DNA from 3 places in the Paenibacillus sp. FSL R7-0198 genome. Region 3 is predicted to be linked to each of the others. Evidence: riboswitches for the same ligand, from Rfam matches in the RefSeq annotation. Region 3 holds a riboswitch; each other region holds the start of a gene.
The links. A riboswitch is a leader RNA that binds a small molecule or an ion and turns the genes downstream of it on or off. The one in region 3 is predicted to bind S-adenosylmethionine.
Positions count from the first base shown of each region.

Region 1 (4,285 bases), 3.2 Mb from region 3:
TCTTCGATCAGCAAAGCATCATTTGCCGGATTCAGGTTTGCTTCAAGCGCATAGTTGGCGTTGATGAATACCAGATCTGCTTCATCCAATTGACGAGGCATCATAGCTGCATCCAGCTCGATGATATCCAGGTTCTTCGGATTGGCTGTGATGTCTTGAATCGTAGATGTAATATTTGTGTTGTCTTTCAGCGTAATAATACCTTCCTTCGCGAGCAGCAACAGTGCACGTCCACCATTGGATGGGTCATTCGGAATCGCTACTTTTGCGCCGTCTGCCAATTCATCCAAAGACTTAATCTTCTTGGAGTAGCCGCCAAAAGGTTCAACATGAACAGGTGTTACAGAAACGAGGTTGAATCCACGTTCTTTATTCTCTGTGTCCAAATAAGGCTGATGCTGGAAAAAGTTTGCATCCAATTTTTTGTCAGCAAGTTGCTGGTTAGGTTGTACATAGTCATTAAACGTAACGACTTGCAAACGAATTCCTTGTGCTTCCAGTTCAGGCTTGATGCTTTCCAGAATCTCTGCGTGTGGTGTAGGTGAAGCTCCAACTTTCAATTCAACTGTACGTGGTGCGCCTGCTGAATTGTCTGCGCCGCTATCGGCGTCCTTGTTGTTTCCGCAAGCTGCGAGAACCGCAATCAACATAAGACTAAGTAGAGCAAATGACCATTTTTTCATGTGTAAAACCCCTTCTCTAATCATTTTTTTCATGTGGCATCCGCGTGATTGCATGACCATCATGTTATCTATGTGTTATTTCCTGGTGAAAAATGTAACCAAGCGATCTCCAGCCATCTGGAGAATTTGCACTAGAATAATCATCGACACTACGGATATAATCATGATTTCATTTTGATAACGATAATACCCATAGTTGATTGCCAGCGTTCCTAGTCCTCCACCACCAACCATGCCCGCCATTGCCGTATAAGAGACAAGCGTAACGATGGTAATGGTTATCCCAGCAACCAAACCAGGTAACGCCTCAGGCAGTAATACCCGTCTTACAATCTGTCCGGTCGATGCACCCATCGACTGTGCCGCTTCAATGACACCCCGATCAACTTCTCGCAACGTCGTCTCCACCAATCGAGCAAAGTAAGGAGCTGCTGAAATAACTAAAGGTGGTATAACACCTAACACACCTGTAGCAGTACCGACGAGTGAACGAGTGAATGGAATAAGAGCAACAATCAATATGATAAATGGGACTGAGCGCAAAATATTAACAATCAAGGACAATATAATGTACACCGTCCGTGATTTGATCGAAGCAGATCGGGCTGTCATGAACAGCAGAACTCCGAGCGGTAAACCAAAGATTACGGTGAACAAGCCTGATACACCCAAAATTTGCAGTGTCTCAATGGAGGCTTTGCCAACCTCTTCCCAACGAACTGTTGAAAAATCCATCTAACGAAGCACCTCCACATCAAGTCCCTCTGCGGTTAATTCTGATATCGTCCGATCAATCGCAATGGAATCACCCTCGAACCGAACGGTCAGCTGTCCATAAGGAACCTGTTTGATCGTAGAGATTGTTCCTTGCAGGATGGCAAAATCCACACCTGTCTTACGTACCGTCCTGGACAAAATCGCTTCATACGTTTTGTTACCCAGAAAAGATATCTTCACAAGTTTGGAAGCAGCACCTGCCTGCAATTCAACGCCTGCATTTGCCAGAGCGGTCTCTTCCAGAGCAAGTCCAGCTTCATGGTCACGCATCATGAAGTCTCGCGTAATCGCATGTTGGGGCTTCAGGAACACTTCTGTTACAGGTCCCTGTTCCACAATGCCGCCTTGATGAATGACAGCCACCTTGTCACAGATGTTCTGAATGACATGCATCTCATGTGTAATCAGCACAATCGTAAGGTTGTATTTTTCATTAATATCGAGCAATAACTTCAGGATTGAATTTGTCGTTTGCGGATCAAGTGCCGAAGTAGCCTCATCACAGAGAAGTACATTTGGATCACTTGCAAGTGCTCTCGCAATCCCTACACGTTGTTTCTGTCCACCTGATAATTGAGCCGGATATTTGCTGCTATGGTGCTCCAGACCAACCAGTGCGAGCATTTCCTTCACTTTGCGATCAATGGCTTCCTTGGGGGTATTCACAAGCTTTAGTGGAAAAGCTACATTGTCATATACCGTTGCCGAAGATAACAGATTAAAGTGTTGAAAAATCATCCCGATCTTGCGTCTCTGTTGCTGCAATTCGGTTTTGCTCAGTTCAGTCAGGTTGATTCCGTCGACCCATACCTCACCCTCCGTAGGCCGTTCCAGCAAATTAATGCAGCGAATCAATGTGCTTTTACCAGCTCCGGAATGGCCAATCACACCATAGATTTCACCCTTTTGGATGCTCAAGTTCAGCTCGGATAACGCTGTTGTAGATTTTTTCCCTTTGCCGTACGTTTTCGTTAAACCTTTTAATTCAATCAATCGCACTTGCCCCTTTCCAACCACCTACATGTATCTTTACCCGATCTAAAGGAAAACTCCCCTTAAAGTACAAAAAAAGAGCCCTTTGCAGATACAAAGAGGGCTCTTCACGTGAAAGAATATACCTTCTCATCTGCCAAAATCGTGTCTTGCACCATTTTGTAGGAATTAGCACCTAACATCTATAACGAATGACACATGTATCATGTCGTTACAAATCGGTTGCCGGGCTTCATCGGGCCTGTCCCTCCGCCGCTCTCGATAAGAAATATGTTGTTGTAGGATTTTATAAGTTCATGTAGTTTATGCTTTATAATGTGAACGTAACTTCCGAAATATCAGTTATATCCATGTAACATTCGATTGAAACTCAGTATATTCCAAGTATTCCGATTTGTCAAAGGGAATTATTTCTTTTCCATATTTTGTTGATATAACTATAAGAGGCTGTTAACGTTTCACAGACCATATCGACGCCCTGACGCATTTCCTGCACATGCTGATTCAGATCCTCCAATTTCACTTTACCTTGCATGGTCTGGTGTAACTGCCACAGGTCATCGTGCATTTCTGAGTTCATGTAGTGAATTTCCATATTACGTCGTTTGCGCAGCTTGCTCATCGGCTCACGATAAGAGTCCTTGATCTGTATTAATTGCAACGCAAGATCATGATGTTCCCTCGCATAGTCGAACTGCCTTAACACAGTAAAATAAGAAAAATGTGCTTTGGTATTTGAAGTATTCAACTGGAATATTTCATTTAATACCGTGCCCACTTTATCCAGGATGGCAAAGCAACGGATAAAGCCATCTTTGTAGAAATACACATACCGTGCATACTCGGCTTTTTCAGTCGGCGTCATATCATCCGTTGAACCTGCAACGACCTTTTTACGAAAATGAGCAGCAGCGAAACTGCTTTGCTCCAGTTCATCCAGTGAGGAGATGAGTCCCTGAGTCCACACATACAGTTTCCGATAGTCATGCGTGGGATCACGGTCCACATGCATTTGGCGCTGAAATAGCTCAAGCGTATGCGCCATTGCGTCCATCGCTGCCTTTAATTTACCTTCATTGATACGCGGTTTTTCCCCCAGCAACGTTCGCAGCATATCTAACCTCCTCTTTTCCAAATCAACAAGATTTCATCACCGTAAACGTAACACATCATCCATTCCGTGTAATTGCTGCTTGCCATAGGTTGCCCTGATCCCCCTGACATCAAACAAAGTCCACCTGTCCAATGATGTACATCACTGGATGGTGGACTTTCATATTTAGCCCAATTACCTTTGAATAAAGAATGGATATATCTCTTAGAACCGATTAACCGGTCGATACAGCTTGTACACCAGGAAACTCATATAGGTTAAAACCCCGAACAATATGGCGATATCCAGCATATGAGCAAGAGCTACGAACATGTATACTTCCGGACGGTTCATTGTCACCATCATGAAAATACCAATGACTACTTGCATCAGAATAAGAACAACGGATACCACACCCAGAGTACGCATTTCCTTGTTGTCCGGATGATTACGGTAAGCGAAGTGACCCAGGATCGCAATAACAATCACGAGCGACGCAGCAGCTGCACGGTGAGCAAAAGCAACCGCTACCCCACCCGAAAGCTCAGGAATAATCTGCCCGTTACAGAGCGGGAATCCGGAACATCCGCCGGCAGAATCCGTGTGACTCACAAATGCACCCGTGTATACCACGAGATATGTGTAAATGGTGGAAAACCAGACCAGATTCCTGAATTTTCTGCTAACCCGAGGGTATTTATTCAGGCGCTCCAATCCGCCATCTTTTGCTTCTTGCCTG
Region 1 covers NZ_JBBOCB010000001.1:2,414,769-2,419,053, forward strand. The annotation lists gene MKY87_RS10350 (MetQ/NlpA family ABC transporter substrate-binding protein) at 1-683, opposite strand, end outside; gene MKY87_RS10355 (methionine ABC transporter permease) at 759-1,418, opposite strand; gene MKY87_RS10360 (methionine ABC transporter ATP-binding protein) at 1,419-2,453, opposite strand; SAM riboswitch class I at 2,580-2,721, opposite strand; gene MKY87_RS10365 (Cthe_2314 family HEPN domain-containing protein) at 2,851-3,567, opposite strand; gene MKY87_RS10370 (COX15/CtaA family protein) at 3,772-4,285, opposite strand, start outside.
Region 1: it holds a riboswitch for S-adenosylmethionine, as region 3 does, so the genes downstream of both, MKY87_RS10360 (methionine ABC transporter ATP-binding protein) here and metA (homoserine O-acetyltransferase MetA) in region 3, are expected to answer to the same signal.

Region 2 (4,285 bases), 3.0 Mb from region 3:
ATGGTCGTAGGCAGTTTGTCCTTGGATGGAATTAAGACCAGAACATGGCCAACATTGGATCTGGTACGAAGTTTTGAGATACAGGGACTGATATTTGAACGTTTCGAATCGTTATTGCTGGTGATCTGGATTATGCAGATTTTCTCGACATTTGCCATTACCCATTACTGTGCTTCCGTAGGAATCCGGGACTTGTTTCGGGCAAAGAAGATACGCTGGATTATGTATGCCCTGCTTCCATTCATTTATCTGACGGCAATGATGCCTAAAACAGTGTTTGAAACTTTTGCACTGGGCGATATGCTAGGTAACGTATCTGTAGTTTTGTTCGCTATATTACCTCTGGTATTGTTGCTTATCAGCATAATTCGCAAAAAAGGAGGCAAACACGCATGATTTCATTCCGCCTGTGCTTAAGAGTAACTTGTGCTGTGTTCATCCTGTGTATAATATCAGGTTGCTGGAGCAGCCGCGAGATAGAAGATCTAAGCTTGTATGTAGGTCTCGGGATTGACGTTGGAAAAGAGACCGATTTCGAGAAGAAGATTTCAGCGCAGGGTGGGCATTATCCCAAACAAAACAATGTCACAGCAACCGTTCAGATTGCCCCTGGGAATTCTAGCAGTCAAAAAAGTCAGCAATCTGGTTCACCCTCTTCTGGCAAAGAGTCTTATTCCAATGAGCAGCTTACGGGAGATTCCATGCTGCAAATTTTTCGTCAGTTTGCTTTGCGGCGAGATCGTCCACTCATTGGACATCATCTGAAGGTTATTGTGATCTCCAAGGATATTGCCAAAAAGTATGGACTGATTCAATTGCTCGATTTTGTACTCCGGGATAACGATATTCGACCGAACTGTCTTGTACTGATTAGTCACCAGCGGGCGGTTGATGTGCTTACCTCAGATGATCCTTCCCGTATTCCTGCATTTTACCTTACAGGCATTACGAACAATGCATACATTTCCAACAAGATTCTGGAACCCGTTTCGCTGGCAAAACTGGATGCACAGATGCAGTCCGGGTCCAGTTTTCTGCTTCAAAATGTGCTGAATGCCAATGGAGAGGACAAGTTCTCCGGGGGCAGCATATTTGCTGCAAATACAACCAAATTTCTGGGGGAACTCAGCCAAACTGATTTGGAAGCTCTGTCCTGGCTTATGCCTAAAGAACAAGGTGGTGTCATAAAAACATATAGTAAGGAGGGTTTCACGGTACTCTATGAAATCAAGAAGAAGAAAATCAAAATCATTCCGAAGGTTAATGGCGATGATATCTCGTTCCATGTGAAGGCAGAGTCTGAAGGATGGCTAATGGAGGATTGGCGGGCACCGGAAGAAGAGGAAAAGGGTGCATATCTGAAAGAAATGGAAAACGATTTTGCTGAACTGGTCGAGCAACAGATCAAACAGTTACTATACAAGCTCCAACATACCTACAAAGTCGATGTTGCTGGTTTCCGCGATAGCATTCGTATTAAATATCCAAAAACGTGGAAGAAGGTTAAAGGGAACTGGGATGAAATCTTTGCTACTATACCCATTACGTATGAGGTAAAGACCTCCATCATCAATCCGGGGTCTTCTACGGAATAGCGAGGTGTGCCATTTATTATTTAAATGTTGACACATTCATGATCAATCGCTATATTTATAAAAAATCATTTTCTTATCCAGAGAGGTGGAGGGACTGGCCCTTAGAAACCTCAGCAACAGATCTGAAGGATACTGTGCTAATTCCAGCGGGTGAAAGCCTGATAGATAGGAGCGTTTGTTTTTATTTGTCAGTAACGGCGCACTCTTTAGGAAGAGTGGGTCTTTTTTGTTTTTTCTGGATGAAGAAGTAGGGGAGCAGCAGGTATGGAGAACAACAACGACAAAGGGCATTTTCAGCGAAAAATGCAGGCACGGCATGTGGTCATGCTCTCTCTCGGAGGAGTCATTGGAACAGGATTATTCCTCAGCTCAGGTTACACCATTCAGCAGGCGGGACCACTGGGAACCATTCTGTCCTATCTGATCGGAGCCATCGTTGTATATCTGGTGATGCTCTGTCTTGGTGAACTGTCTGTTCATATGCCAGAGACGGGAGCATTTCATAGTTATGCAGCCAAATATATCGGACCGGCAACAGGTTACACGGTGGCTTGGTTATACTGGTTAACCTGGACTGTTGCGCTTGGCTCCGAATTCACAGCCGCCGGATTGCTGATGCAGCGCTGGTTCCCATCGGTGAACGTATGGATATGGAGCGCGCTCTTTGCACTGATGATCTTTCTGTTTAATGCATTAACGGTGAAATTATTTGCGGAATCCGAGTTCTGGTTCTCATCTGTAAAAGTAGTTACTATTGTAATCTTCATTATTATCGGTGGCGCAGCCATGTTTGGTATCATTCCCATGGCGGATTCTGAACCGGCTCCATTTCTATCAAATATTACCGCATCCGGGTGGTTCCCTCATGGGGCTACAGCGATATTGATGACCATGCTTGCTGTAAACTTTGCCTTCTCAGGCACCGAGTTAATCGGCATTGCCGCCGGTGAGACGGAGAATCCGGAAAAGACGATACCAAAGGCTATTCATACAACGCTGTGGCGTTTGGTTATTTTCTTCATCGGAACGATTGTTATCTTGTCGGCCTTGCTGCCCATGTCGGATGCCAGTGTACTGGAAAGTCCGTTTGTAGCGGTAATGGAGCGGGTGGGAGTACCCTATGCAGCAGACATTATGAACTTTGTTATTCTGACGGCGATTCTCTCTGCTGCCAATTCAGGCCTATATGCATCTTCACGGATGCTCTGGTCTTTGGCTGACAAAAGAACGATCTCTCCGTGGTTTGCCAAATTGACCAAAAGCGGGGTACCGCTGAATGCACTTCTGATCAGTATGGTGGGTGGTGCACTAGCTTTGCTGTCCAGCATCATTGCACCAGGTACCGTGTATATTACTCTGGTCTCCATCTCAGGTCTGGCTGTCGTTGCGGTATGGATGAGCATCAGTGCCTCCCAATACATGTTCCGCAGACAATATATCCGGGAAGGACATGCGGTCAAAGATCTGGTCTACCGCACACCACTGTATCCGGTGGTACCAATTGTTTCATTTATATTATGCCTAGCTTCATGCATAGGTATTGCCTTTGACCCGACACAGCGAATTGCGCTGTATTGTGGGGTTCCGTTTATCGCAGTATGTTACGCTGCTTATTATCTGACAGAACGTGTGAATAAGAAAAGAGGACAAGTACATGACGCAAGCACAACAGACTAACCCCATAGAACAGATCCTGCGTGAACATCCGGTCATGATTCTGGATGGAGCGCTGGCAACGGAACTTGAACAGCATGGATGTGATCTCGATGATCCACTATGGTCTGCTCGTGTGTTGCTTGAGAATCCGGATGTTATCGTTCAGGTCCATGCAGATTATTTTCGAGCAGGAGCCGACTGTGCGATTACATCCAGTTATCAGGCGACGGTGGATGGTTTCCGCAAGAGAGGGATCGATGAACAGGCAGCACTGGACCTGATTCGCAAGACGGTGCAGCTGGCTGCACAGGCGAGAGATGACGTATGGGCAGAAGTGCAGAGTGGTTTAGTAGGGAGAGAAAGCTCGACAGGTCAGCTTGTAGAAGTTCCTTCGATACGTTCCGAGACCGTGGAGAGTGAGGAGCATATAACAGGTCGTACAGGGGATCGCGAAGAAGACAGTCTCCGTCCACGTCCAATTATTGCTGGGTCCGTTGGGCCGTACGGCGCCTATCTGGCGGATGGTTCAGAGTATGTGGGACATTACGGCGTGTCGGATGAGACACTTGCTGCATTTCACCGTCCACGTATGGCGGCGTTGCTTGAAGCAGGTGCAGATATTCTGGCGTTTGAGACGATTCCATCCTTGCAGGAAGCACAGGTGCTGGTTGATTTGCTGAAGGAGTTTCCTCATGCATATGCCTGGTTATCTTTTTCTTTAAAAGACGGGACAAGCATCAGCGAGGGCACACCCCTTGAGGTATGTGCACAGACATTTGGCTCCGAGCCGCAGATTGCGGCGATTGGCCTGAACTGTGCTCCGATGGAAGTCGTGACGGAAGCCGTAGGCATTCTCAGCCGTGCCAGCGACAAACCTGTTATTGTGTATCCGAACTCGGGAGAAGTATACGATGCAGCAACGAAGACGTGGAGTGGACAGGGTACATGTGGCAGTATGAGTGATGCTTCGGAGGCATGGGTTGCTGTGGGTGCAAAAATCATTGGCGGCTGTTGCCGTACTACGCCACATCAGA
Region 2 covers NZ_JBBOCB010000001.1:2,688,633-2,692,917, reverse strand. The annotation lists gene MKY87_RS11715 (GerAB/ArcD/ProY family transporter) at 1-396, shown strand, start outside; gene MKY87_RS11710 (Ger(x)C family spore germination protein) at 393-1,595, shown strand; SAM riboswitch class I at 1,666-1,767, shown strand; gene mmuP (S-methylmethionine permease) at 1,860-3,272, shown strand; gene mmuM (homocysteine S-methyltransferase) at 3,250-4,285, shown strand, end outside.
Region 2: it holds a riboswitch for S-adenosylmethionine, as region 3 does, so the genes downstream of both, mmuP (S-methylmethionine permease) here and metA (homoserine O-acetyltransferase MetA) in region 3, are expected to answer to the same signal.

Region 3 (4,285 bases):
TTAGAAATGAAAAAAGACGAGGCGTTTCTCCCGGAGGAGCGCTTCGTCTTTGTTATTTCATACGAGTTCATACCCAGTCTTTCTTGCGGAAAATGAAGAACATGCTGAGGCCCAGTGTAACCATCAGGCCAATCACAACAAAATAGCTGTATTTCCAGTTAAGCTCTGGCATATTCGTAAAGTTCATGCCGTATATACCGGTAATGACCGTCAGCGGCATGAAGACCGTGGTAATGGCGGTAAATACACGCATGATCTCATTCGCCCGGTTCGCAATACTGGATTGGTAGGCTTCTCGCAAGTTGCCCATCAGGTCGCGATAAGTCTCAAAGGTTTCAGATATTTTTACAGCATTCTCATAGATGTCACTGAAATACTTTTGCAGTTGATCATCGATGAGACGCAGATCTTTTTTGTTCAGGGTGTTAATGACCTCTTTCTGAGGTCCGAGCACTTTCTTCAGCCACAGAATCTCACTGCGCAGCCCGATGATTTCATTCAGATGTGACTTTTTGGTGTGCATCAGAATGTCTTCCTCAAGCTTCTCGATCCGTGCTTCAATTCGGTCACCTACGGTGAAATAATTATCAACAATCAAGTCAACCAGCAAATACAGCAGACGATCCGGTGTACTGATTTCCTGTTCCCACAGGATTGGTTTCAGTGTACGCAATTCGCTGACCTTTTGCTTTGTAACACTAATAATGAAATGTCTGCCGAGGAACAAGTTCACCGCACGTAGAAATATTTCTTCATCATCGAAACGGATACTATTAATTACAATAAAATAATGGTTCTCATAAATTTCAATCTTCGGACGTTGTTCTTCGTCACTGAGACAGTCTTCCACAGCCAGATCATGCATCAAGAACAGCGGCTGAAGTACCGCCAAATCGTCTACGTCTGCATCAATCCAGTAAAATCCTTCCGCTGGTGGAGTCAGCGCCTGCTGAATGTCGTCCACCGGAATAAATACACCGTTGTTTACCAACCGGATTTTCATCGTTAATCTACTCCTTCTGCACCCGCCAACTTGGCGGATATTATCATTATGGGCGCAAAAAGAACAAATCAGCCGGTCGGCAGCGGAGCCTGGAGATCAGGGCTGCGTTCACTATATAATCAAACGGAAGTCACGTCCCGCTGCCGGCATGCTGATGTCAATTCTCTATGCAGTTTGTCGGAATTCGGCTGCCAGTCAGGCCTCGGGTCGCCATCCATTTAATATGTCACCTCTCACATAAGGGTTTATAACACCTTGTTTAGTATACCGCTGGTACAAGGTGCTTTCAAGCGCAAAAATGTGTCTATTTCGCGCCCTGAGGCAGTGTATGACAACGGATGATGAACGGTTCCGATCTGGACAGCAGACGGAGAACTGCAACTTGACGTGAGGGCATTAATGTAATAAAGTAGACGGTGAACCATATTAAATTACAATCTAATACAGCGAAATCTTATCAAGAGTAGGTGGAGGGACTGGCCCGATGAAACCCGGCAACCGGCGGTATACCGCACGGTGCTAATTCTTGCAGCGACCAAGTGTCAAGTGGCACTGTTGTAACTGAGAGATGAGAGAGGCGCATATCTATTTACATATGACCTTTCTCGAAATCCGAGGAAGGTCTTTGTCATATGCCCCGACTTCTCAGCAGTGATTTTCGCTAAGGGAACTTGAGGTTGTTTGTAACGTTGGATGAAAGAGCAATTCAATGTTTTTACAAGCTCAAGGCAGACTATAACTGTATTGATGTGAAGACATCAAGCCAGAGGTGGCTGCATCTATCTATGCACAAGGAGGAGTTAGACTTACCATGCCAATCAAAATACCCGATACTCTACCAGCAAAAGAAGTACTTGAAGGAGAGAATATCTTCGTCATGGATGAAACTTCTGCATATCAGCAGGATATTCGTCCACTCCGTATCGCTATATTAAACCTGATGCCCACAAAGGAAACGACCGAAACACAATTGCTTCGTCTGGTGGGAAACACGCCTATTCAGGTGGATGTTGTTCTCGTACATCCCAAATCCCATACGTCGAAGAATACGTCTCAGGAGTATTTGGATCTGTTCTATAAAACCTTTGATGAGATTGAGCACCGTCGTTTCGATGGAATGATCATTACGGGTGCCCCGGTGGAACAGATGGATTTCGAAGACGTGAACTATTGGAATGAAATCCAGGAAATCTTCGAATGGACCAAAACCAATGTGACTTCAACCCTCCACATATGTTGGGCTTCCCAGGCAGGTTTATACCATCATTTTGACGTACCTAAGGTTGCACTGGATAAAAAGTGTTTTGGCGTTTTCCCGCATACCATCAATAAACCACATGTTCCGTTGTTGCGTGGATTCGATGAAGTATTCAACGTTCCACATTCCCGTCATACGGAAGTGAGACGCGAAGATATTGAAAAGAATGAGAATTTAGAGATTTTGGCTGAATCCGAGGAAGCGGGGATCTTCCTGGTTGCTACCAAAGACGGCAAACAGATTTTTGCCACAGGACATGCCGAGTATGACCCGTTCTCATTAAAGTGGGAGTATGACCGGGATACAGCCAAAGGGTTGGATATCGCATTGCCTAGACATTATTATCCGAATGACGATCCTTCCCGTGTGCCACCGGCTACTTGGCGCGCTCATGCCAACTTATTATTCTCTAACTGGCTCAATTACTATGTGTATCAAGAAACACCTTACGATATTGGCCCGCAAATCTAATCGAGATTACAGGAGGATGCAGCAATGGAAGACAACAACAAGTTGAAAATCGAAAGCCGCTTAGCACAAATTGGGTCCATCAATGAACCGGTAACAGGCGCCATTAACTTTCCGATCTATCAATCCACTGCGTTTCGCCACCCGAAGCTTGGACAAAGCACGGGGTTTGATTATATTCGTACAACTAATCCAACCCGTAAAGTGTTGGAAGAAGCGGCTGCAGCGCTGGAGTCCGGTGATGCAGGGTTCGCCTGTAGCTCGGGTATGGCCGCACTGCAAACGATCTTTGCCATGTTTGGTCAAGGGGATCATCTGATTGTATCGCTGGATCTGTATGGTGGAACCTATCGTCTGCTTGAACGCATCTTGTCCCGTTTCGGCGTAACTGCAAGTTATGTGGACACAAATGACCTTGCAGCATTGGAGAAGGTTCGTCAGCCGAATACCAAAGCTGTATTCATTGAAACACCAACCAATCCACTGATGATGATCACTGATGTGGAAGCTGTTGCTTCCTGGGCGAAAAGTTACAACCTGTTGACCATTGTTGACAACACGTTGTTGACTCCATTTTTCCAACGTCCGATTGAACTCGGTGCCGATATCATCATTCATAGCGCTACCAAATATCTGGGCGGACACAATGATGTGCTGGCCGGACTAATTATAACTAAGGGTGAGGCATTATCTGCAGAGATGGCATTCCTGCATAATTCCATTGGAGCGGTATTGTCACCAAGTGACTCCTACCAGTTGATGAAAGGTATGAAAACGCTGGCTCTTCGCATGGAGCGTCATGAATACAATGCGCTTACCATTGCCAAATATTTGCTTGAGCATCCAGCGGTGGGTGAAGTGTACCATCCAGGCCTGTCGGATCATCCGGGGTATGAGGTGCAGAATAAACAATCCACGGGTAACACAGGTATCTTCTCTTTCAAAGTGAAGGATGCACGTTATGTTGAACCATTGCTGCGTCATATCAAACTGATTGCTTTTGCCGAAAGTCTCGGTGGAGTGGAATCCCTCATGACCTACCCAGCGGTACAAACGCATGCGGATATTCCGCTTGAAATTCGTGATGCTGTAGGTGTGGATGATCGACTGCTCCGGTTCTCCGTAGGCATTGAACATGCGGATGATCTGATTGCAGATCTTGGCAATGCTCTTACTGCTGCACAACAGGAAGTTGAAGGAGGCGTGCACTCATGAGTGAGTCCAACAACAAGCCGAATTCCGAGTTGAAATTTGATACCAAATTGCTTCATTTTGGTGATGAGATCGACAAAACAACTGGAGCCTCCAGTGTACCAATCTATCAAGCTTCAACCTTCCATCATTTTGATATCTTCAATCCGCCTCAACATGATTACAGTCGTTCTGGTAATCCGACACGCCAGGCTTTGGAAGATTACATCACACTGCTGGAGGGCGGAGCACGGGGATTCGCCTATTCATCGGGAATGGCGGCGATCTCCAGCGTGTTCATGATGTTCTCCGCAGGAGATCACATGATTGTAACGGAAGATGTATATGGAGGAACGTATCGTTTG
Region 3 covers NZ_JBBOCB010000001.1:5,647,870-5,652,154, forward strand. The annotation lists gene corA (magnesium/cobalt transporter CorA) at 68-1,003, opposite strand; SAM riboswitch class I at 1,455-1,578, shown strand; gene metA (homoserine O-acetyltransferase MetA) at 1,815-2,732, shown strand; gene MKY87_RS24805 (PLP-dependent transferase) at 2,757-3,944, shown strand; gene MKY87_RS24810 (trans-sulfuration enzyme family protein) at 3,941-4,285, shown strand, end outside.